4 regions of the Exiguobacterium sp. EA-TM-5 genome follow, and region 1 is predicted to be linked to each of the others. Evidence: predicted binding sites of a transcription regulator. Region 1 holds the regulator's gene; each other region holds the start of a gene.

Region 1 (6,145 bases):
TAACCAGCATCCTGTCCGTCGATCGTCAGTGCCATGCCTTCAAGCGTCAATTTCGTATTCTCTAGCGATGCGACTTGTAACGCTTGGCTGATCAGCCCTGGAGATCCTACGACACCGATGTCAGGATTCGCTGTATACGGATTGCCTGCACCATGTCCTGTAAATGCCGAGTTCCCGGCAGAGATCGCGCATAAAATCCCGTTGTTCATCGCGTTGACGATTGCGCGTTGTTCCGGATCATCCGCATTGACGAACGATGCCGTCGATCCGAGACTCATGTTGATGACATCCGCACCGAGGGCAATCGCATCATCGATTGCTTTGATGTAGATATCGCTAAATGTAGATGGCATTCCTGGGTCGTTTCCGAATACCTTCATTGCTAGCAATTGTGTCTCAGGAGCAACCCCCTTGATACCACCGTTTGCTTCATCCCCGTTTGCTCCGACCGTACCCGCAACGTGCATCCCATGCATCGATGCGCCTGCCCCTAAATCACGGATTTCACTATCGTGATCAGCGTAGTTATAGCCGTACGGTACTTTTTCCGTAAAATACTTTCCCTTTAGTCCTTTTGTTTCTTTGGCACTTTCGACTTTAGAAGATGTCAAATCCACATTCGTCTCCGGGCTCAAGACCATATCTTTATGCGACGGATCAATCCCCGTATCGATGACAGCTACGATCGTCCCTTCCCCTTTGAAGCCGTAGTCCTGCCATGTTTCCTTTGCATTAACCATATCTTTGCTGTATAACATGTCTGGTTTTGCGCCTTTATCGACTTTCGGGCGCGCATATTCGTGCGCAATATGTACATCCTTGACCCCGTCTAACTTTTTAATATCTTGAATATCCCCGAACTTTACTTCTCCACTAAATCCATTCAAAACAGTCGTGAAGCTTTCTTTATACGTCACCGGAATCGCTTGTTTCGCGATGGCAGACTTGACTGACTTCTGAACGGTAACAAGACGATCCTTAATCGACTCTTTTTCGGCATTGCTCAATGTGCTATACCGCTTGTTTTGTGCCTGTGCGATTTGAATGGCTGGCTTCTGCTCCATCTCGATGACGACACGAACCTTATCGGACTGCTTATACACCTTCTCCTGTCCTGTTTTCTTTAGTGAGAGGGCTTGAGGTTTTTGACCGCTTGCCTTGTCTTGCGAAGACAGTGCTCCTTGAGCACTGACTAAGTTGGAAGACGTCATCAAGACGGCTGCCATAAGCGCAATCTTCTTCTTCATGCTTCTTTTCCCCTTTTCTGAAAAACCATAATAGTACTACTCACAAAACAGTTAAACGAAAATTCTGTATATTTAGTTTAATGAAATAGATGGAAATAAACAATTCAGTTTTGTCTGTTTTATATAATTATTTGTTTTTATTGTCATGTTATATTTCATTTCCATATTTCGAGAGCAACAAAAAAACTCTTGAATCCTCAAGAGTTTGAAGTGTACGAATTTGGTGGAGACTATCGGGATCGAACCGACGACCTTTTGGCTGCCAGCCAAACGCTCTCCCAGCTGAGCTAAGCCCCCATGAATTATCTTTAGTATACGCATCACTAACTGCTTTATCAATATAAAAATAACGCTTTCATAAAAAAGAATTCCTCCCAAAATCGTCGGAGGAATTCACGATTCATTTATTCAGTTCACGCATCAAATCCGCCTGTCGTTCAAGCTCTGCCTGTTGCTCGAGGATCAAGACCTTTTTGTACGTTCGCGCAGAAATCAAGATGCTGATCTCATAGAGAACGAACAATGGAACCGAGATCATCAAGTGTGACGTCACGTCCGGCGGTGCAATCAATGCTGCAACGACGAACAGCGCAAAATACGCATATTTCCGATTCTTTCGCATGAAATATGGCGTCACGAGACCAAGACGTGTCAGGAACATTGTCACGACCGGCAATTGGAAAAGAAGACCGAATGGCATTGTCAGCCGGATCAAGAAACTGAAGTAGTTTTCAACCCCGATGACTTGTTCGATCCCTAACTCTTTCCCGAGATCCGTTGAGACTTCAAGCAAGAAGGGCAGCAACCAGAAATACGAGAAGGCTACGCCAGCCAAAAACAGAAAGAAGATGACTGGAATATACGTCAGTGTCGCTTTTTGCTCCTTGTCATAAAGTCCTGGTCGGACGAATGCCCAGAGTTGATACATCCAGAACGGTGACGCTAAAATCAACGCGATGATGAACGCTAGATTCAAATACAACATTAAAGGATCGGCGACGTTGAAGGCATTCAAACCGATGCCGAGCTCTTTTAAGTCCGCTTGTAGAAAACGAACGAGCGGTCGGACGAGCGGAAATGCGACAGCGAACAGGACGACGACGATGATAAGCGACCAGACGATCCGTTTCCGGAGTTCGTCAAGGTGCGACGTCATGCTTTGCTCTTGATCAACCGTCATGATTCAATCACTTCTCTTTCGGTTCGTCCTTTTTATCGTCGTCCATGATACCGTTCGTGGCATTCTTGAACTCTTTCAATGTCTGACCAGCAGCACGTCCGAATTCTGGTAACTTCTTCGGTCCGAAGATGATCAACGCGACGACTGCGATTAATCCGATGCTCGCAGGTCCGATACCTAATGTGAGCGGGATAAGGTTTTCCATTATGATTTCACTCCTTCAGCTGATTGCGAATAATGCTTCATGAAATAAACTAACGACTGCAACTCGATCGATAAATCGATGTGATGGACCCGGACGCTCGCTGGCACGTTCAACCGTGCAGGCGTAAAGTTCAGAATACCTGTCACACCATACTCGACTAACTCATCCGCTACTGACTGTGCGAACTGCGATGGAACCGTCAAGATGGCAACATCGACCTGATTCGCTTCGATTTGTTCTTTCATGTCCGAAACATGATAGATTGGAACGTCATGCGTCGTTGTTCCGACCTTCTCTTCGTCCGCATCAAACGCAACGACTATCCGAGTACTATTATTCTTTAAAAAGTTATAATTTGCAAACGCTGTTCCGAGATGACCGACCCCGATTAAGGCAACATTCGTCACCTCATCTTGATTCAAGGTTTTCCGGAAAAACGTTAAGAGATGTTGAACGTTATATCCATACCCCTTTTTCCCTAGTGCCCCAAAGTAGGAAAAATCGCGACGAATCGTTGCTGAATCAACCTTCACCGCCTCGCTTAACTCAGCAGAAGAGACGCGGAGCTTACCTGAATTGTATAAACTTTGGATGAAGCGATAATATAGCGGCAACCGTTTTGCTGTCGCTTGTGGAATTTTTGTGTCTGGTCCATTCATCCTGCAGTTCCCCCTTCGGCCACATCCAACGTGGCACCCAAATCTTTGCAAAAAGCTTTCTACTCTTCTTGATTGTAAACCACTTCACATAGAGTCACAAATAATATATTCCGCACGACCTCGTGCTTTTGTTCGTGATAGACTAAAGGGTGGAAGGATGGATGGAAATGATACTCTTACAAGTCAACCAACTCTCGAAATCATTCGGCGTCGAGCCGATTTTAGAAAATATCAAACTAGAAGTACAAGAACGTGACCGAATTGCGCTTGTCGGGCGAAACGGTGCCGGAAAATCGACCTTGCTCAAAATCATCGCTGGCGAACTGAGTCACGACTCGGGCGACATCATGAAGGGCAAGGACGTCAAAATCGGTTATCTCGCGCAAGACAGTGGTCTTGAATCGAATGAATCGATTTGGAACGAGATGCTGACCGTCTTTGAACATTTACAAGAACAAGAACGGACACTACGCCGGATGGAAATCGAAATGGGGATGGAACATATCTTGAACGACCCTGTCGCTTACGATCGTCTCTTGAAGACGTACGATCAAGCACAGCACGACTTCTCAGAAGCTGGTGGTTATCAGTTCGAAGCGAATATTCGCTCTGTCTTGCACGGAATGCGCTTTTATCCCGACGATTACTCACGCCGGATCCAGACGTTATCTGGTGGTCAACGGACACGGCTCGCTTTAGCGAAGATGCTCTTGCAAGCACCAGAACTCCTCATTCTCGATGAGCCGACCAATCACCTCGATATCGATACGCTTGCTTGGCTCGAAAGTTATCTCGGTGGTTATCGTGGTGCCGTCCTGATCGTCTCGCACGACCGGTACTTCCTCGACCAAGTCGTCAATGTCGTCTATGAGCTCTCCCGCAATGTCTGTCGTAAGTTCACGGGGAACTATACGAAGTACTTGGAACAAAAAGCGGCATTGTACGATCAAGAAATGAAACAGTTCGAACAGCAACAAGAAGAGCTCGCGAAGATGCAGGACTTCATTCAACGAAATATCGCCAGGGCGACGACGACAAAACGTGCGCAAAGCGTTCGAAAACGACTCGAGAAAGTTGATCGGCTCGATCGACCGGATGGGGATGAGCGTAGTACGGTCCTCTCCTTCCCGATTGAAAAACAAAGCGGTAACGACGTCCTGCAAGTCAATCAACTGGCGATTGGTTATGAAGAAGCTGTCTCAAAAGATATCACGTTCCGTTTGCAACGTGGCGAATCGCTCGCACTCGTTGGTCCGAACGGAATCGGGAAGTCGACGCTCTTAAAAGTCCTCGTCGGTCGCTTACGTCCCCTCTTCGGTGATTTCCGTTTCGGAACCGGCGTCTCGATCGGATATTACGATCAAGAGCAAGCAGAACTCAATGACCGAAATCGTGTCATCGATGAGATTTGGAACGAATGGCCACTGATGCGCGAACAAGAAGTTCGTTCTGTCCTTGGACAATTCTTGTTTAGCGGTGACGACGTCTTCAAAATCGTCCATGAGTTATCAGGTGGAGAACGTGGACGTCTCGCGCTCGCAAAACTGAAATTACGCAAGACGAACGTCCTCGTCCTCGATGAGCCGACGAACCACTTGGATCTTGATTCGAAGATGGTTCTTGAAAATGCACTCGTCGACTATGAAGGGACGCTACTATTCGTCTCCCACGACCGTTACTTCATCGACCGGATCGCGACACGCGTTATCGAGATGAGTGAGGCTGGTGTGACAGAGTACCTCGGCGATTATTCGTACTACACGGAGAAGAAGGCGGAACAAGAAGAAATCGCTCGCCTCGAAGCCGAGGAAGCAAAAGCGGCAAAAGTCATAGCATCGAAGACGATCGATAAAGAAGCACAAAAGGAAGAAAAGAAACGCCGTCAGCAAATCGAACAAATTGAACAAGACATCGAGCAGCTTGAACAACGTTCGGCGGAAATTGAACAGTTGCTGTGCGAGCCGGAAGTCTTCAATGATATTCCGAAAGCGACGGCGCTTTCAGCAGAACGTGATCAGATTGATATCGATTTGCTCGAATTGATGGAACGATGGGAGAATCAACACTGATGCGAACGAAAAGCTTTTTCATCAATCTCATTTTAGGATTACTATCCGGTGTTCTTTATTTCGTCCCTTTGTATGCAGATTATGTGTCCGTCTTTATCCGACCAGATGCCTTTAATGCTGCACTTCCTTTGTTCCTCTTGATTTCCTGCATGATCGGACTCGTCATCCAGACATGGAGCGGTCTTCTCGTCAGTCTGCTCTCCGGACTTTGTTGTACGCTCCTGACGACACAGCTATTCGTTGAACTTAATGATCCGTTGATCTTATCGTATTATGGGAGTGTCTCACCGATCATCGCTTTCTTGATCAGCTGTGTCGGCATTTGGGCACTGGCCATTGTCTTTTATTTGCTCGATGGCTACCAATACAGTAAACGCCACGGACTAGAGACTTCTTCAAATGAAATCGATCCGCAACCTTGAAGTCCGACCAACTAATTAGATGAACGATATGAGAAAAAGGAGTTGAGATTCCGGGAGATAAACCGGTATCTCAACTCCTTTTTGTTGGAATCGAAACCTTCGTCTTCAAGATGGGTCGTACAATGTATCAGGTATTCATGCTTCTATCATTTTGTCGGTCGGGCAATCGTAAACGTCTTCCCGATCGTCGCATAATCGTTCCCTGCTAAACGCGCGACAGCTTTTAATCCTGCCGCATCGATCCGGAACGACTCGACGAGTTCATCCGCGACGTGATAGCGCAGTACTTCACCAATCAAAAGATCGGCACCTTCTAGCTCGACGTGTTGCGTCAAGCGCATCTCGAACCGAATTTTTGCTTCC
Region 2 (6,145 bases), 920 kb from region 1:
TGCTCACTTCCTTTCACATACTAAACTATTTAGAGAGAACCGTGGAATGTTCGATTGATGACATCAATTTGTTGTTCACGCGTCAATTTAATGAAGTTGACGGCATAGCCGGATACTCGAATCGTCAATTGTGGATACTGCTCCGGATGCTCCATGGCATCGAGTAAAGTCTCACGATCGAAGACGTTGACATTTAAGTGATGACCTTTTGAAGTCGTACCACCCATATATCCGTCGAGTAAACCGACCGTATTACGAATACGTGTTGCGTCATCCTTACCAAGCGCTTTTGGAACGATTGAGAACGTGTACGAGATACCATCGAGTGCATGTTCATAAGGTAGTTTCCCGACAGATGTCAGAGCAGCGACAGCACCACGCGTATCACGTCCATGCATCGGATTAGCCCCCGGTGCGAATGGTTCGCCAGCGCGACGACCATCTGGTGTATTCCCTGTCTTTTTACCGTAGACGACATTTGAAGTGATCGTCAGAACAGACTGTGTTGGGAGTGCACTCCGGTACGTGGGATGTTTACGGATTTTTTCCATGAATAGTGTCACGAGATCGACAGCCATTTGATCGACCCGTTCATCGTTATTCCCGAACTTCGGAAATTCGCCTTCAATCTTGAAATCAACTGCAATACCGTCTGCATCTCGGATCGGACGGACTGTCGCGTAACGGATGGCAGATAGACTATCAGCGACGACCGATAATCCAGCGATACCACATGCCATCGTCCGTAAAATTTCTGGGTCATGTAAGGCCATTTCAATCCGTTCGTAACTATATTTATCGTGCATGTAGTGAATGACATTGAGAGTGTTGACATATAGTTCTGCTAACCAATCGAGTTGACGATCGTAAGCCGCCATGACGGTTTCGTAATCTAGTACTTCATCAAGCATCAATGGTGTTGCTGGGGCGACTTGGATTTTGAGCTTCTCATCGATTCCGCCATTGATCGTATAGAGTAATGCTTTCGCAAGGTTCGCCCGTGCACCGAAGAATTGCATCTGTTTACCGATCCGCATCGCGGAGACACAACAAGCGATGCCATAATCGTCACCGTAGACTGGTAACATCAGATCATCGTTCTCATATTGAATCGAGCTCGATACGATCGACATTTTCGCACAAAACTCCTTAAATCCACGTGGAAGCTGAGTGGACCAAAGAACAGTTAGGTTCGGTTCCGGTGCCGGACCAAGCGTCGAGAGCGTATGCAGGAAGCGGAATGAACTTTTCGTTACGTTTGATCGACCATCTTCGCTCATCCCACCAATCGATTCCGTAACCCACGTCGGATCACCCGAGAAGAGATCGTTATAGTCTGGTGTCCGTAAGAACTTGACGATTCGAAGCTTCATAACGAAATGATCGACGAGTTCTTGTGCTGTTTCTTCCGTTAGTCGACCCGTCGCAAGATCACGTTCGATATAGATGTCGAAGAACGTCGAAACCCGACCGAGTGACATGGCGGCACCATTTTGCTCCTTGATCGCAGCGAGATAAGCAAGGTAGACCCACTGGAACGCTTCTTGTGCTGTTTCCGCTGGACGAGAGAGATCAAAACCATAGCGTGTTCCGAGTTCAGTCAGTTCCGTCAGGGCACGTAATTGCTCATTCATCTCTTCGCGATCACGAATCATTGATTCAGAGAGGAATCCGCCGCGCACTTTCAAGTCCCGTTTGCGATCTTCAATCAAACGTGTTGTACCGTACAAAGCGACGCGACGATAGTCGCCGATGATTCGACCGCGTCCGTAGGCGTCTGGTAGTCCTGTAATGATGCCAGCTTTACGTGCGGCGCGCATTTCTGGCGTATAGGCATCGAAAACGCCTTGGTTATGTGTCTTCCGGTATTCACTAAAAACTTTCGTCACGGTCTCATCTGCTTCAAATCCGTAAGCAGCTAAAGCGTCGTTTACCATGCGAATTCCGCCATTCGGATGAATCGAACGTTTGAACGGTTCGTCCGTCTGCAAGCCGACGACTTTTTCAAGTGATCGATCGAGGTAACCCGCATCGTGCGATAGAATTGTTGAAGGTGTTTTGGCATCGACGGCGTAAACTCCACCACGTTGTTGTTCTTCATTCGTCAGCTGTAGAATTTGTTGCCAGAGTTGTTCCGTTGCTTGCGTTGGACCAACTAAAAAGTGATCATCTCCTGTATATTCCGTGCGATTGAGCCGGATGAAGTTTGCGACATCGATTGCGTTTACCCATTCACCAGACGTAAAGGTCGCCCAGCCACTCGTTTTCTCTAATAACATAGATACCACTCCTTTAGAATTGAGTTACTCATCAGTTCCTTATGTGAATAGTGTAACAAAAGGAGGGATGTATTCCCTTTACGTTCATGTGAATGTTCTAACAAGTGAAGAAACGTTGATATGACGCGCTTTCTTTATTTCTGTGTTCATATGAGAATAGTTCAGAAAAAACAGTTTGGTGTTGCTAATTCAAGGTTTTCTAGAAACTGTATGAGTGGAATTGAAAAAGAGTTATTAGAACAGTTGAAACTGTGAGGAATGTCACGCGACGGTATCTTGTGTTTTTAGGACGTATCGTTGACAATGAAAAAGGGAATATAGAACGTGGAGGTGTGCCAAATGGAGTATGTGTCATTAACACAACAAGGAGACTATCAGTCAGGAGACTGGGTCTCGCTAAAAATCGGTTCGGACGGTTCAACACGAACTGGTATGATCACGGAATTCGAAAGCGATGGATTCTGGATTCGATTTGAAGATGATTTTGATTATGAAGACTTTATCGGCTATGATGAATCGTATTGGATTGCGCTTGTTCGTCGTCCAGTGGATGTAAAAGCGACGTATGCAAGTCTTGCAGAGTATCCGGCACTCGCTGCTGAGTTACAGGATCGTGTCATCCAAGGGTTTGAGATTCTAGAAGAAGAAGCTGATGAAACAGAAATCCGGTTCCACATTCGATTGCTCGATGCAGGGAATGAATATACACAAACGTTACGGGGTTACCGTGATGGATCAGGAGATCATGTCGAATACGTAACGGCATGATGGAATTAAGAGAGTAGGAGAAATCGTTATGAATTTTACAAAACCATTTTTACAGGAAGCATGGGAGCGAGCACGTTTTACGGAGTTGATGCCTGTTCAAGAACAAGCGATTCCATTGTTGCGCGAAGGAAAAGATGTTCTTGCTGAAGCCCCAACAGGAACAGGGAAGACGCTTGCCTATGTTATTCCAGCTTTAGAAAAGATTGAAGTAGAAGAGCCTCACGTACAAGTCGTCATCACAGCACCAACTCGAGAACTCGTCATGCAAATTCATCAAGTCATCCAATTATTTGCTCAAGGAAGTGGTATTAAATCCGGTGCATTCATTGGCGGCGTTGAATTGAAGCGACAGTATGAGCGATTGAAGAAAAAACCACAAATCATTGTTGGTACACCTGGACGTCTCGTCGAGTTGATTGATTCAAAGAAGCTGAAGATGCATAAAGTGAAGCTGATTGTTTTAGATGAAGCGGATCAAATCTATGAGAGTGGTATGAGTGACTCGGCGACGCGGATCGCAAACAGTGCATTACGCGATCGTCAACTGGCATTCGTATCAGCGACGTTACCAGAACGGACAGCAGAATGGGGACGGACGCTTGCGAACGATCCTGAAACGATTCGTGTCGAACGTGCCGTCAGCACTCAAGTGACATTTGGTTATCTAGAGACATCACGTCGTCAAAAACCAGAATTGTTACGTCGTCTTGCGAACATGCAAGGATCAAAAGTACTCACATTCATCAACAATCGTTCTTTCCTCGGTCCGTTGAATGGCGAATTGAGTAAATTCTCATTAAAGTATCGGATTCTAGACGCTGAAAAAGGGAAACGTGAGCGGATGGAGACATTACGTTCTTATAAAAAAGGGGAGTTCCCCTTACTCGTCACGACAGGTCTTGCAGCACGTGGACTTGATATCGAGGCGGTCACGCACGTCGTTCATTACGATTTGCCGGAGTCGCTTGACGATTTCGTTCACCGTTCAGGACGGACAGGACGTGGAAATGCAAATGGGATGGTACTCGCTCTTGTAACGGATCAAGACTTAAAGCACTTAAAAACACTTGCGAAGCAAATGGGTGTTGAGATGGAACCAATGGAAATTTACCGTGGTGAAGTGATTCCAAAACGTGAATTCACAGCTCCTCAGACAATTAAGCGACCGGCTACTCCTCACCGGAAAGGGCGATCGAAATGAAGAACGATCGAAAAGTAATTCCATTTCCGACGACGGTTTCTGAAGCGGAAATGAATGCAGCCTTGAAGAAAATGTATCAAGAGGCGGCAACAGCACGTAGTACGGATTGGGTCGCTTTCATTGAAGAGATCGCGACAGAAGGACGTTGGTATTTAAAAGATGCTGAACTGTTCCGGGACCTATTCGTTGACTGGGCAATCTTCTATGAAACGGATGATCAAGGGAAAACGCCTCACGGTCGTTTTCTCGAGCAAGTAAAAGAAGAGTTGTCTCCTAGTCTCTATCGTGCCTTACGTGGATTAGCAGACCCGATGCCCTCATTATTTCAGGTCGAGGCGGATGGCGTCGTTGATTTAATGTCAAAACAAACGTATCAGACCGATTTGACTGAGATTGAAGTCGAAGTGGGTGATTTATTAGTTGGGAAACTACTCTACATTTCGGGGAAATGGCGTTTTGCGATTGCCTACATGAAGGTAGCGCGCGCATTAGTACCTGAAGTCCTTGCCTTGCTAACCGATTTCGTAGATGAAGTGGGAGAAGACGCGTTACTTCGTCAGTATCCCGAATTTTGTGCAGAGTTAATCGATTTGCTACTTGATATCGAAGAAGGTAACATTGCACCAAGACCAGAAGAATAAAACGAAAACCTAGCATGAGTTGACCCCAATCGCAGGCAACTCATGCTAGGTTTTTTTCATGAATCGGCGCGATACAAAGCGACATCGTTTTTATCCCGGTGCTTCACGCGGTACATCGCAAGGTCGGCTTGTTTTAAGCATGTTTCAAGATCGGATTGATCACGTGCCGTCACACCGATACTTGCAGAAACAAGCAAAGATTGCCCCTTGTATACATAAGGACGTCTTAAATATTGTAAGAAGGATTTACATTTCCGACGTAAAGATAGTTCGTCATCAGCTTGCAAGAGAACCGCAAATTCATCTCCACCGAGTCGATACACCTGTTCTAAAGCATTCGTATGATCATGTAATCGTTTTGCGACTTCAATTAATACATAATCGCCGGCCTCATGACCATACGTATCATTGACTTGCTTGAAACCATCTAAATCGACCACTGCTAGATAATTCATCTCGGGTAAACGATCCGAAAAATCTCGTTCTAAGGAACGACGGTTACCGATACTTGTTAAAGCGTCATGGTAAGCATGGTACTCAATCTGCTTCTGTCGAATTTTTCGTTCAGTAATATCATGTAAAATCGTAAATCGTCCCATTGAAGTCGAAGCGATTTGAATTGGAATATCAATGACTTCATACTGTTTTTGCTGTTCATCTTCATACTCATCAATATCTGTTTCAAGTGTCTCTAACAAGTGACGCATCGTACGTGGAACCTGTTCAATTGTCATATCGGGCAAATGAAACAAACGTTGTGCAGCTAAATTTGCGTATAGAGCAGTTCCGAATTGATCAAGTCGAATCATCGGATCAGGATGACCGAGAAAAAGTGGAATCACTTGCTGTTCGCTCTCTTGGATTTGTTGTTTTCGATGCTCGATGCGTGAAGCGAGTTGTTCGTTTCGTTCATGCAATTGAGCGACGATCAATCCATGCTGACGAGCAATCAAGATTTGTCGAACGATTAACAAAAATAAGATGATAAAGATATCAAGTTTTCCACCTTCTTGTTCCACCATATAGTGGATGAATAAAGGAACGGCTAGTAAAGGAAGCCACGAACGGGGAATGACCTTCGTTCGAGCAGTTCCTTCTTCAATATGATCAACATGCCATAAAATCGCTGCACTTTGTGCTAAGCGAATCAATATCGGGAAGAATAGCAGATAATTCGCTGAGAAATCTGGAAAATAGACACTTGAGATTTCAAAGATACCGCGAATGAAAATGGACAAGAATAATAAAAATAACGC
Region 3 (6,145 bases), 470 kb from region 1:
AAGAAGTGTCGTCGTACTCCAACGATTGTTCCAAGCCCCATAAATTTCTTCTAGATAGCGGTGAGAGGATAACCCGAAGGATAGATCGCTAAAAGTGACCATGCCAGAACGAAATAGCGGGAAGCTGAAAGCTAGGATAAATACAAACATACCAGACAGGACGAAGATGTCCTTACGATACGTATACATGAAGTTTTTGAGGTGTTGACGTAACGAGTGCATTGGACAACTCCTTTCTGCAAAAAATCCGTGCTGAACTTCTTCTCTATAGAGGAGTGATATTCCTAGAAATGGATGTACTTATTTTAGCAATAATTTCTAGAGGGAGCGTCCGCCGTGAGAAGGAGCGTTACGGAAGAATACTTTCGGGTAAAGACCAACAACGAAACACGTAGGAGGAACGCGTATGAAATGGAAGGGAAGACAACGAAGTTCGAATGTCGAAGATCGTCGGGGAATGGGTGGTAAAGGAATCGCTGGTATCGGGGGTGGTGTTGGGATCATCCTGCTGATCGTCATCACCTTGATGGGCGGGAATCCGACTGAGTTACTCGGAGACTTAACCGGTAGTGATCAGCAAAGTACGACGTATGAAGAAACAGCTCAGGAAAAAGAAGCAGCTGACTTTGTTTCCGTCGTCTTAGCCGATACGGAGCGAGTCTGGACGAAGGAATTTGAACAAGACGGTAAGACGTATAAAAAACCGAAGCTCGTCTTATATACGGATCAAGTCAGTTCAGCTTGCGGACAAGCAGGGAAGTCCGTCGGTCCTTTTTATTGTCCCGGCGATCAGAAATTATACATTGATTTAAGTTTTTATGATGAACTACAGACGAAGTACGGAGCGCCAGGAGACTTTGCAATGGCATATGTCATCGCACATGAAGTCGGACATCACGTTCAGACGTTACTTGGAAAATCCGATGAAATCATGCCACTGCGAGAGCAGATGAGTGAAGAGAAGTTCAATAAATACCTTGTTCGATTCGAGCTACAGGCAGATTATTACGCGGGTGTCTGGGCACATCATGCGCAAGGAGAAAACTTACTCGAAGAGGGCGATCTTGAAGAAGCGTTGACAGCAGCCAATGCCGTCGGGGACGATACGCTACAAGAAAAAGGTCAAGGATATGTCGTACCAGAAAGCTTCACCCACGGTACGTCTGCGCAACGAGAGCGTTGGTTCCAAAAAGGTTTTGATAACGGAACGATTGAAGGTGGAGATACATTCAAAGCAAAAAATCTATGAGACCAATCGCCGATACTCTTTTTGAAACATCTTCCAGTTTTTCTCCGTAGATAAGGTGAGAGATTCAAAGAGGAGTGTCGGAGTTGAAACATATTAGTTTGTTTTTATTAATCTATACGGCTGTCGTTGTATTGACGTATATCGTGTCACGATTTGCGCCAGATTTATTGATCTACATGGTCTATATTGCGATAGCATCATTAATCGTCATCACAGGCTACTTGATAAAACGTCTTGTGATCAAACGCTAGAAATCAAAAAACTGTGTTCTGCTTAAAAGCGGAACACAGTTTTTTGCTGATATGAACTTACCTCATGACCGGAACATCGTTGGATCATCCGGAACATTTTCAAGATACGCAATCCGTCCGTTTTCGTCGAGACGTGCGATATCTTTTCCGTCTTGTGTGAAGACACTACCGTCGGCACGTTTGCCGCAGACTGCCCAGCGTGTTTCATATGTTCCGGGTGTTGTTTCTTCCCATCCTGCATACATGTGCTTAATATCCTGATTCACTGTAAATACGTAACGGACGAATTGTTTCCAGGCTTCGATGCCGTGTTGAGGTTGTCCGTTCAAGACGAACGTAATGTCTGTCGTAAACAAGGAAGCGAGATCCTCGAAAGCTTGTGCGTCCGTGCGTGACGCGTCGAATAAGTCAAAATAGCGATTCAATACCATAGTAATAACCTCTTTCTTTAATTAAAGTGCCATCATCCGATCTTTGATTAACATATGAAGCCGTTCTAAATGTTCTGGTGGACACGATGCATCGATAGCTTGACGAATCGAGCCGATTGATTCACGTTTCAGTGTCGACTGCCAAGCATCTTCTGCCTCTGTCATCAGATTCGAGAGAAGACCGATCTCCTGTTCCTGAATCCCCATCAAATCTTCAAAGACACCGCTTGACGCGTACAACGTCTGTTTTCCCTCAATGGCTTGATAGACATCGAAGATTTGAATTTCTTCTGATGGACGTCGCAAGCGAAAACCGCCTTTGACACCAGGTACGGAATACAACAGATCCGCCTGAACGAGTTTTCGCAAGAGCTTTTGGAAGTAGGTCGGTGAAGCACCGAGTTGTTGACTGATGAACTCACCAGACAAAACGGCGCGCTCCGGCAGGAAGGTTAAGAGCAACATCGCATAAACGGATTGCTCGACTCCTGTTTTCATTTGCATAGAAAGACTCCTTTCGTTAAACATGGATAATGTATATCCATAATAGTTCAGCCTTGGAGATTTGTCGAATGATATGCTCTCACAAAACCGTCACACCTTTTCGACAGCATCTGCATGGCATCCCTGTTCCGGATTCGGTATACTAAATGTACGATATGTGAAAATATTCACTAAAAGTCGTTCACACTTTGTGAAAGGACGTTTTTATATGAATCCATTAAAAGGAATCGTCCAGATTCCACGTAGTATTCTCATTCAATTCATCATTGCGGCTTTCTTAATGGGGGTCGCGGTTGTCGGTCAGTCATACGGAATCGTGTTGACGGTCGATCGAATTTTCCTAAAAGAGCAACCGTTTGAAGCCGTCATTCCGTTACTACTCATCGTGCTCGGTATGCTGTTGCTCCGAGTTGCCGTGACGTATTGGAACGGTCGTCTTGGTACGACGTTATCAGCACATATGAAGCAAGCACTCCGGGAAGCACTCGTCGCGAAATATACGAGTCGTTCGGTCGAGATGATGCTACAAGGGCAAGCGGGACAGAAGGTCAGTGTCTTGCTCGACGCAGTAGACGAGATGGACAGCTACTATAGTCAATACTTGCCGAAAGTCGTCCAGACGACGATCGTTCCTTTGATGGTCCTGATTGCGGCATTCAGCTATGACTGGATCACGGGTCTTGTCATGATGATCACGGCACCGTTCATTCCGTTGTTTTACATTATCATCGGGATCATGACGCAAAAGCGGGCCGATGCTCAACTCGAGAAGATGACGGCGTTCTCAGGAATGTTCCTCGATACGTTACAAGGACTAACGACATTGAAGTTGTTCGGTCGCGCAAAACGCCAGCGTGACGTCATCGAAAAAAGTAGTCTCGATTTCCGGGATGCGACATTAACGGTCTTGAAGCTCGCCTTCTTGTCATCGTTGATGCTTGAGTTCATCTCGATGCTTAGCATGGGGATGATTGCACTTGAAGTCAGTCTGCGCTTGATTCTCTTCCAAAGCATTACGTTCATCCCGGCATTCTTGATGCTCGTGTTGGCACCAGAGTATTACCTGGCACTGAAGGAGATGGGGGCTGCCTTCCATACAGGACGCGGTAGTGTCGCAGCAGCGAAACAGATTGCCGCCGAACTGACGGCAGACGATCGTCCGGTTGCATTCGGTCAATCGGAACTCACGACCGATCGCCCACCACGAATCGTCTTGGATGAAGTCGGCTTTACGTACCAAGAAGGACGTTTTGCCTTGCAAGATATCGCGCTTACGATTGAACCGTATCAAAAGGTAGCGTTGATCGGTCGCAGTGGTGCCGGTAAATCGACCGTCTTGCAGTTGATTGCCGGACTCGCGGATCCACAAGAAGGGCGGATTCTACTCGACGGTACCGAGCGAAGTCAGGTGGAGGAAGCGAGCTGGTTCCGTCAGTTGAGCTATATCTCACAACATCCGTATCTGTATGCCGGAACACTGGCAGAAAACATCACAATCGGTGAACTCCGCCAAGCGACGCCGGATGAGATTCTCGAAGCGGCGCAGGCAGCAGGACTAGAAGAGTTGATTGCGACGTTGCCTGAAGGACTCGATACCGTGATTGGAGAAGGCGGACGTGGTCTATCAGGTGGCGAAAAGCAACGTGTTGCTTTAGCACGGGCGTTCTTGAAACGACCAAACATCATCGTCTTTGATGAACCGACGACTGGACTCGACGTTAAAACGGAACGATTGCTCCAACAAGCAATTGAGCAACTCGGACAATCGGCAACGGTCATCACTGTCGCACACCGTTTGCATACAATCGAGCGATCAGATCAAATCGTCGTCCTCGACGGCGGACGAATCGTCGATCGTGGCACCCACGATGAACTGCTTCGTCGCGATTCGGAATATGCGCGGATGCGTAGCGTCCAGAGAGGGGAGGAAACACGATGAAGGAATTACTAGGAGTCTTTCGGTTGATGGTGCATCAAAAACGCGATATTGCCTGGTCGATCTTCTTCGGTGTCCTCGCCGGTGTGACGGCAGTCGGTTTGTTCGCAGCAAGTGGATACCTGGTCTCAAAAGCAGCTTTGTTGCCGCCAATTCAAACGCTTGCGGTGTTGATCGCCCTACAGAAAATCTCGAGTTTGACACGTGCTGTCAGTCGTTATGCGGAACGTTACTATTCGCACCGGGCGACGTTTACGATCCTTAGTGACATCCGAACGTCATTTTACCGTCGTCTCGAGCCGCTTGCGCCAGGGATTTTTGGTAAGTACCGCAGTGGTGACTTACTCGCTCGGATCGTCGGGGACGTCGAGAGTCTACAAAATACGTTCTTACGTGTCCTTTATCCACCGATCGTGTTGTTGCTCGTCTTCTTCTGTACGATCTTTTTCGTCAGCTTCTTCTCGTGGACGATTGCTGGTATTTTACTACTTGGTTTGATTCTGACCGGGGTCTTGATTCCAGGATGGTTTGCGTACCGAGAGCAGCGCTTCGCCCGCTCAGTCCGTGTCCGACGCGGTGACTTGTCGACAGAAGTGACGGAGTTGTTCCAAGGCTATCGTGATTTGAAGATTTACCAACAGCTCGACCAAAAAGAACAGGATTTGAATGCGGTCGCGAAACAGTATGTCGAGGAAGAGAAGCGCAATGGCTTACACGCTGTCTCGAACCTTGCTTTGAATACGATGGTGACGCTGATCATTTCATGGCTTGTCCTCGGTGTGGGTGCCTATCTCGTCGCAAGCGGACAACTCGAGGGAGTTTTCCTCGCTTTACTCGTCATGACGTCGCTGACCGTCTTTGAGAATGCGGCACCGATGGCGATTTTACCCGGCTTCTTCGAAGATAGCCGCCATGCTGCGAAACGACTTGATGAGGTCGTGACCGAGCAAGAGGAGCCAACGTACACTCCGTTTGTCCTCGATCAGGCACCATCCTTTGAAACGAATGCGTTGACGTTTACGTTCCCTGATGCACCACGTCCGGTCTTACGTGACGTCACCGTTTCGATTCCGGCTGGTAAGAAGACGGCAATCGTCGGAGCCAGTGGTTCCGGGAAATCAACGTTACTTCAATTGATGCTGCGGATGTATCCGACGGACGGATTAACGATTGCTGGACAGGACAGTCAGACCGTTGATCCGGAAGGACTCTGGCAGCATGCGAATGTCGTCTTGCAACAGAATCACTACTTTTATGGAACGCTTCGCGACAATTTGTTACTCGCAAACGAAGCAGCAACGGACGAAGCGATGCGACAAGCACTCGACGATGTCGGATTAACGACGTTCGAGTTGAGTGATCGTGTGTTTGAAAAAGGAGAGAATTTATCCGGGGGAGAAAAGCAACGTTTAGCGATTGCCCGCGTGCTCTTGCGGGAAGCATCGCTTTACTTGCTGGACGAACCGACGTCTTCCGTTGATGCTTTGACAGAACAGATGATTCTTACGCGCCTGTTCGAACGGGCAACGGATGCGACACTCGTCCTCGTCAGCCACCGCTTAGCAGGTCTTGAAGCGATGGATCAAATCATCGTCATGGATCAAGGACAAGTCATCGAAGTCGGAACGTATACCGAATTGATGACGCGACAAGGTGCGTTTTACGAGTTAAAACAAGTCGAGCAGTCGGTGTTTGCTCCAATTGGATAAAAAGTATGGAAGGCAATGAATCAAGTAAGGTTCATTGCCTTTTTTATTTAGCTTGGAAGAACTGA
Region 4 (6,145 bases), 760 kb from region 1:
GGTCATCGAAGGAACGAACAAGGTCCGGTTTACATGGGAAATCATTAAAACGATTTTACGGGTGGAACGAGGCGATCCGCAACAATCAATCGGACAATGGTTAAAAATAGAACAAGTCGATGAACAAGTCGCGCAGTTGATGCTTGATTTGGCATCGACGAACTTTTTTACGGCGGAACCGGAGAAGATTCCTTCAGACGTTTACTTCGAGTATTATCAAAAACTTTTTCGGACACGTAAGCCTGTCTCCTATATTGAGGGAGGGTGGCAAGGATTAGTGCAGGAGCTAGAACGAATCATATTAGAAAATCAGGGATCAATCCTGAAGAAAACGAAAATAACAGCAGTTGAGTCGACTACGTCAGGATTTCTGATTCGAGATCGAAAAAAGCAGGAATGGACCGTAGAACGAATCATCTTTGCCATACCGCCACGCGAAATCCTAAAAATGGCGACACCGCCTACAATACAACAATTCGTTACACCATATGCTAGTCATGAACCGGTAGAAGTATTCGTGTATGATCTTGGACTACAGCCTTATATTCAAACACCTTATTCCTATATCTATGACCGAGCGCATCGTGCTTTCATCACGGATTTATCGCATTATGATACAAGTCTTGCACCGAAAAATGGTCAAGTGCTTCAAGCGATCGCCTATCTCGAGCACGATCGTTTAGAAGATCCGGGTTACATTGAACATGTTCGATCTGGAATCGAACAGATGCTAGACCTTCATTTCGCAGACTGGCGTAAGCGTATCGTCGCAGAAAGAACGATCAAACGGGCAGTCGTTCAAGAAATCAAATGGAAGATGGGACAAACTCCTCTTTCGACGCAGCTTCCTGACCATGCGGACGTTGCATTCGTCGGAGATTGGTGTGAAGGGACAGGGCAACTCTCAGAGTTAGCATTTTCAAGCGCAGTGAGCGTCTTCAATCGATGGACATGATACTAAACGATACAAATAAGGAGAAGCGCAATCGGCTTCTCCTTACTTTTAGTCCTTTAAAGATGTTACTTCTTACGCTTCGTTGTTTGAACGTGCTGGATAGAACGCTAAAATCAATAGCAATGTAAAGGCGATGAGACTCATCATCGGGATTGTCAAGAAACCAAAGTAGTTGACCCATTTGATGAGGCATCCGCTCGTACATAATGCTTCCCCATCGGGTAAACGCTCAAGGATGACATGGTATAAGGCGACGCCAAAACCGGCTAGCACATATAGGCGAACGAATAGAGGATCAATCGTTTTCGATCGGAACAGCGAGATAAGCAAATAAAACGCTGTCGTATACATGAATAGCCGTTGCCACCAACAGAGTGGACAAGGGATGAACCCGCGAATTTCACTGAAATAGAGACTGCCGAGCGTTGCAATCGTTGAGATGATGAACATAAAATGATAGCGTGTCATATGTATCGTCCTTTCTAACGTGTTAAACTAATGCCATCTTATATCATGAGGAGTCGAATCTCACATTGCAAGTGTCTGAAATGGAAATGTTGATCACTTTATCGGAAGAATTAAATATGAGGCGGGCCGCTGAACGATTATTCGTTTCGCAACCTGCGCTTAGTCAACGTCTTGTTGCGATCGAGAGACGTTGGGGAACAAAACTATTCATCCGTTCATCGCGTGGCTTAAGTATCACACCTCAAGGAGAAAAAGTGATTGGTCTCGCGAAAGAGATGAATCGAAAAGAACTCGAACTAAAAAGTGAATTGACGGCAGAAGAAGGTGCCGTCTATGGGACACTTCGGATTGCAGTCGCCTCCATCATGGGTCAGTACTGGCTCCCGCGTGTCTTGAAGCGATTCGTTGAACGCTACCCGCATGTTCGCGTTCAGCTCGTCACAGGATGGTCCAGTGAGATGATGCGTCATATGTTAGAAGAGCACTTTCATATCGGTATCATTCGTGGAAATCCAGATTGGAAAGGTGTCAAAGAGCGCCTGTTCTCAGATCCGCTCTATCTCGTCGATAGTGAACTGACGTCGATCGAGCAGTTGCGCGTAACAGATCGACCATTCATTCAGTTCAAGAGTGATTCGACTTACTATCAAGAAATTTTAGAATGGTGGCAAGATCGGTTCGCAAGTCCACCATCTCGGACACTTGTCGTCGATCAAATCGAGACATGCAAACAGATGGCGCTACATGGGATTGGTTTTGCAATCCTGCCTGAGTCGACGATTCAGCACTCGAATGAAGTTATGCAACTTCCGTTGAAGACCTCATCCGGAAAAGTACTGAAGCGAGATACGTGGATCTTGTCTACGGAATCGATGCTTGAATTAAAACAAGTCCAAGCATTTTGGGACATCGTAAAAGAAGAAGGAGGAAGTCAGTCAGATGGAATACGCCATTGAAATGCGGCGCGCGCTTCATAAAATACCAGAACCAGGGTTCAAGGAATTTAAGACGCAAGCTTTTATATTGGAACAAATTCGTGCCTATCCACCAGATCGTGTCACGTATGATACGTTTGAAACAGGTGTGTTCGTCCGAGTGAAAGGATTGACCGGAAACCGGACGATCGGTTACCGAGCAGATATTGATGGATTACCGATCGAAGAAGCAACAGGGCTTCCGTTTTGCTCAGAACATCCAGGCTTCATGCATGCCTGTGGTCATGATATGCATACGTCGATTGCGTTAGGATTGATACAACGAATCGTTGAGTTACCTGTCATGGATGATGTCGTCTTTTTATTCCAACCAGCGGAAGAAGGACCGGGCGGGGCGGAACCGATGATTAAAAGTCCGTTGTTTGAAAAATACCGTCCAAGTGAGATGTATGGTCTACATGTCGCACCGGAATATCCAGTCGGTACGATTGCCAGTCGTCCCGGTGTCTTATTCGCGAGTGCTCGAGAAGTTCATATTACGATTTATGGTCAAAGTGGTCATGCGGCGTTTCCTCACTTGACGATTGATACCGTTGTTGCTCAAGCCGCTCTCATCATGCAACTACAAACGATCGTCAGCCGATCGATCAATCCGATGAACTGCAGTGTCATCACGATTGGAAAGGTCGATGCTGGAATTCGGGAAAACGTCATTGCCGGTAGAGCGGTTCTTGACGGAACGATGCGTGCACTCAATGGAGAAGACATGGAAAAACTTGAACGACGCGTTCGTGATATCATTCGTGGAATCGAAGCTTCGTTTGGGGTCAAGATCGATTTACAATTCGGAAATCGGTATTACGAAGTCGTCAATGACCGGCAAATCGTCGATAAATTTTCGTCATTCGTCAAGATGAATGCGAACTATATTGAGTGTGACGCGGCAATGACAGGAGAAGACTTTGGTTTCATGCTTAAGGAAATTCCAGGGATGATGTTTTGGCTTGGGGTTGATAATCCGACCTCTGGATTACATCAACCAACATTAAACCCGGACGAATCGGCCATACCGTTCGTGATCGATTTATTGGATCATTATTTCCGAGAGTATGTTTAAAAAATTTTATGAAATAATGAAGGATATCGTGCTTTCCCTTTCGAAATCAAGAATGGGAAAGCTTTTTATATATGTAAGAATAGGAGTTTTCGAACATTTTGTGAAAAAAATCACGTGCACATGTGAACAATTTGTTACATCAAACATTATAAACAGACATAAAGGGTTATGTTCTCTATGATACGGTTATAGACCATATAGAGAAGTATGTTTTAGGAAGAGGGGGCTATATACATGTTCAATGATCCCGTAGTGCTCAGTCGATTGTTGACAGGGCTCACATTAGCGTTTCACATTATATTCGCGACGATCGGCGTCGGGGTACCACTCATGGTACTTGCAGCTGAATTCATCGGTCTGAAACGAAAAGATCCGGATTATATCTTATTAGCAAGACGATGGACACGTGGATACGTCGTCACCGTAGCAGTCGGTGTCGTAACAGGGACGGCAATCGGGTTGCAATTATCACTACTTTGGCCGTCACTCATGCAAGTGGCAGGTCAAACAATCGCACTACCACTATTCATGGAAACATTCGCATTCTTCTTTGAAGCGATTTTCCTCGGTATTTACCTGTACACATGGGATCGCTTCAAAAACCCATGGTTACACTGGTTGATTGGGATTCCAGTCGTCATCGGTGCGACAGCATCAGCGTTCTTCATTACGACGGTCAACTCTTTCATGAACTCACCAGAAGGGTTTAAGATCGTCAACGGGACACTCACACAAATCGAACCGTTAAAAGCAATGTTCAATACGGCAACACCGACGAAGGCGACACACGTCATCGTGTCAGCTTACTTGACAGTCGCCTTCATCTTGGCGGCAATCGCTGCATTCCATCTGCTTCGGAAAAAAACACTTTCAGCAGCGGAAACGGCGTATCATAAAAAAGCACTTCGCTTAACGGTCATGGCTGGATTAATTTTCGCCTTCTCGACTGCACTTGTCGGGGACTTCTCAGGGAAATACTTGGCGAAATACCAACCAGAGAAATTAGCAGCAGCGGAATGGCACTTTGATACGACAAGTGAAGCAGAATTGATTTTTGGTGGGATACTTGATCAGCAAGAAGACGGTAGCTATGAAATCAAGGGAGCCGTTAAAATCCCATATGCACTCTCAATTCTTGCAGGTGGGGCACCTGATACAGAAGTCATTGGCTTAAATGAGTTCGCAAAAGAAGATCAGGCACCACTAATCGTTCACTATTTCTTCGATATCATGGTCTCGATTGGTATGTATTTAGCTGCTATTTCTGCCTTGTTCATCTTGGCATTCCGTCTCAAAAAATTGAATCCGTATAATAAGTGGATTCTAAGAGGTATTTTCATCGGTGGACCTCTAGCGATGGTTTCAATTGAAGCAGGTTGGATGTATGCCGAAATTGGACGTCAGCCTTGGACGCTTTACGGTATCATGCGGACAGCAGATGCAGCGACGACGTCAACGGCTGTTGGTCCGATGTTGATTCTATTCAGTGCCTTGTACTTGATGCTCGGTACGATTTGTACAGTCGTATTATTACGGATGTTCAAGAAAAACCCGGTTGGAAAAGAACTTCAAGAACTTGCTGAGAATCACCACGCTCGTGGGGAAGCAATGTTCGTGGATGATAACAAGTAAGGAGGGAACGATTTGGACGTTCAAACACTAGGAATTACGGTCCTTTGGACTTTCCTGTACGGATATCTCATCGTTGCCTCAATTGACTTCGGTGCTGGATTTTACGCCTTTTATTCAAAATATACGAAGCGGGATCACTTGACGAATCGATTGATTCTTCGTTATCTCTCACCAGTGTGGGAGGTAACGAACGTCTTCTTCGTATTCTTCTTCGTCGGACTAGTCGGGTTCTTCCCGGATACCGCTTACTATTTCGGTACGGCACTACTCGTGCCAGCCTCAATCGTTCTTGTGTTGATTGCGATTCGTGGTAGCTTCTATGCATTCGCCAATTATGGATCAAACAACAGCATGTTCTATACGTTCTTATATGGAGCAACTGGTTTATTGATTCCGGCAGCGATGTCAACGACACTGACGATTAGTCAAGGCGGATTCATTCGCAAAACGAATGAAACGGTCGAATTTTTAGGAACAAAATTATTCTCGAACTTTTACTCTTGGTCGGTCGTAGCACTTGCGATCGTATCAGTCCTTTACATCAGTGCGATGTTCCTTTTATTCTACGCAGATAAAGCGAAGGATGAAGGGGCTACGCCATTGATTCGTAAATGGGCGCTCTTCTGGAGTGGACCAACGATTCTTGTCTGTGCACTCGTCTTCTTCGGATTGAAAAATCAAGCGGCATGGCACTATGAAAATATTTTAAACGGCAACTGGTGGTGGTTCGCTGCTAGTTTCATCTTCTTCCTCATTGCTGTGACACTTGTCTACATGAAGAAGAATTACGGAATTGCCTTCGTTGCGGTCATGCTACAGTATGGAGTGGCGTGGTTCGGTTACGGTTATACGCACTTACCGTATATCTTGTATCCATATATCGATATCAACAAAGCGGTTGTTAACGAAACGATGGCTTCCGCACTCGTCGTCGTCTTCATCTTCGGACTCTTACTCTTGATTCCGGCGTTGTACTTGATCTTACGACTCTTCTTGTTCGATAACGATTATGTACGTGGAAAATCATCAAAATAATGG

The links. The regulator Rex, encoded in region 1, represses fermentation and respiration genes when NADH is low (regulators of the CRP and FNR family bind a similar motif). The targets are predictions, from matches to a motif close to TTGTGAAATATTTCACAA.
Region 2: a site for Rex is predicted at 2,321-2,338, ahead of pflB (formate C-acetyltransferase). Genes of this name have one in related genera too.
Region 3: a site for Rex is predicted at 2,591-2,608, ahead of cydD (thiol reductant ABC exporter subunit CydD). Genes of this name have one in related genera too.
Region 4: a site for Rex is predicted at 3,574-3,591, ahead of ACV3PA_RS07730 (cytochrome ubiquinol oxidase subunit I). Genes of this name have one in related genera too.

The regions. Positions count from the first base shown of each region.
Region 1 covers NZ_CM132670.1:744,647-750,791, reverse strand. The annotation lists gene ACV3PA_RS04035 (S8 family serine peptidase) at 1-1,247, opposite strand, end outside; tRNA gene ACV3PA_RS04030 (tRNA-Ala) at 1,469-1,544, opposite strand; gene tatC (twin-arginine translocase subunit TatC) at 1,648-2,427, opposite strand; gene ACV3PA_RS04020 (twin-arginine translocase TatA/TatE family subunit) at 2,435-2,632, opposite strand; gene ACV3PA_RS04015 (redox-sensing transcriptional repressor Rex) at 2,632-3,291, opposite strand; gene ACV3PA_RS04010 (ATP-binding cassette domain-containing protein) at 3,459-5,360, shown strand; gene ACV3PA_RS04005 (hypothetical protein) at 5,360-5,782, shown strand; gene ACV3PA_RS04000 (flavin reductase family protein) at 5,929-6,145, opposite strand, start outside.
Region 2 covers NZ_CM132670.1:2,948,145-2,954,289, reverse strand. The annotation lists gene pflB (formate C-acetyltransferase) at 30-2,279, opposite strand; gene ACV3PA_RS15505 (hypothetical protein) at 2,619-3,047, shown strand; gene ACV3PA_RS15500 (DEAD/DEAH box helicase) at 3,076-4,248, shown strand; gene ACV3PA_RS15495 (hypothetical protein) at 4,245-4,889, shown strand; gene ACV3PA_RS15490 (diguanylate cyclase domain-containing protein) at 4,946-6,145, opposite strand, start outside.
Region 3 covers NZ_CM132670.1:272,770-278,914, reverse strand. The annotation lists gene ACV3PA_RS01430 (hypothetical protein) at 1-222, opposite strand, end outside; gene ypfJ (KPN_02809 family neutral zinc metallopeptidase) at 407-1,249, shown strand; gene ACV3PA_RS01420 (hypothetical protein) at 1,333-1,500, shown strand; gene ACV3PA_RS01415 (nuclear transport factor 2 family protein) at 1,563-1,931, opposite strand; gene ACV3PA_RS01410 (Rrf2 family transcriptional regulator) at 1,953-2,435, opposite strand; gene cydD (thiol reductant ABC exporter subunit CydD) at 2,644-4,374, shown strand; gene cydC (thiol reductant ABC exporter subunit CydC) at 4,371-6,080, shown strand.
Region 4 covers NZ_CM132670.1:1,508,550-1,514,694, forward strand. The annotation lists gene ACV3PA_RS07710 (FAD-dependent oxidoreductase) at 1-955, shown strand, start outside; gene ACV3PA_RS07715 (disulfide bond formation protein B) at 1,028-1,423, opposite strand; gene ACV3PA_RS07720 (transcriptional regulator CcpC) at 1,489-2,379, shown strand; gene ACV3PA_RS07725 (N-acetyldiaminopimelate deacetylase) at 2,363-3,475, shown strand; gene ACV3PA_RS07730 (cytochrome ubiquinol oxidase subunit I) at 3,710-5,107, shown strand; gene ACV3PA_RS07735 (cytochrome d ubiquinol oxidase subunit II) at 5,120-6,142, shown strand.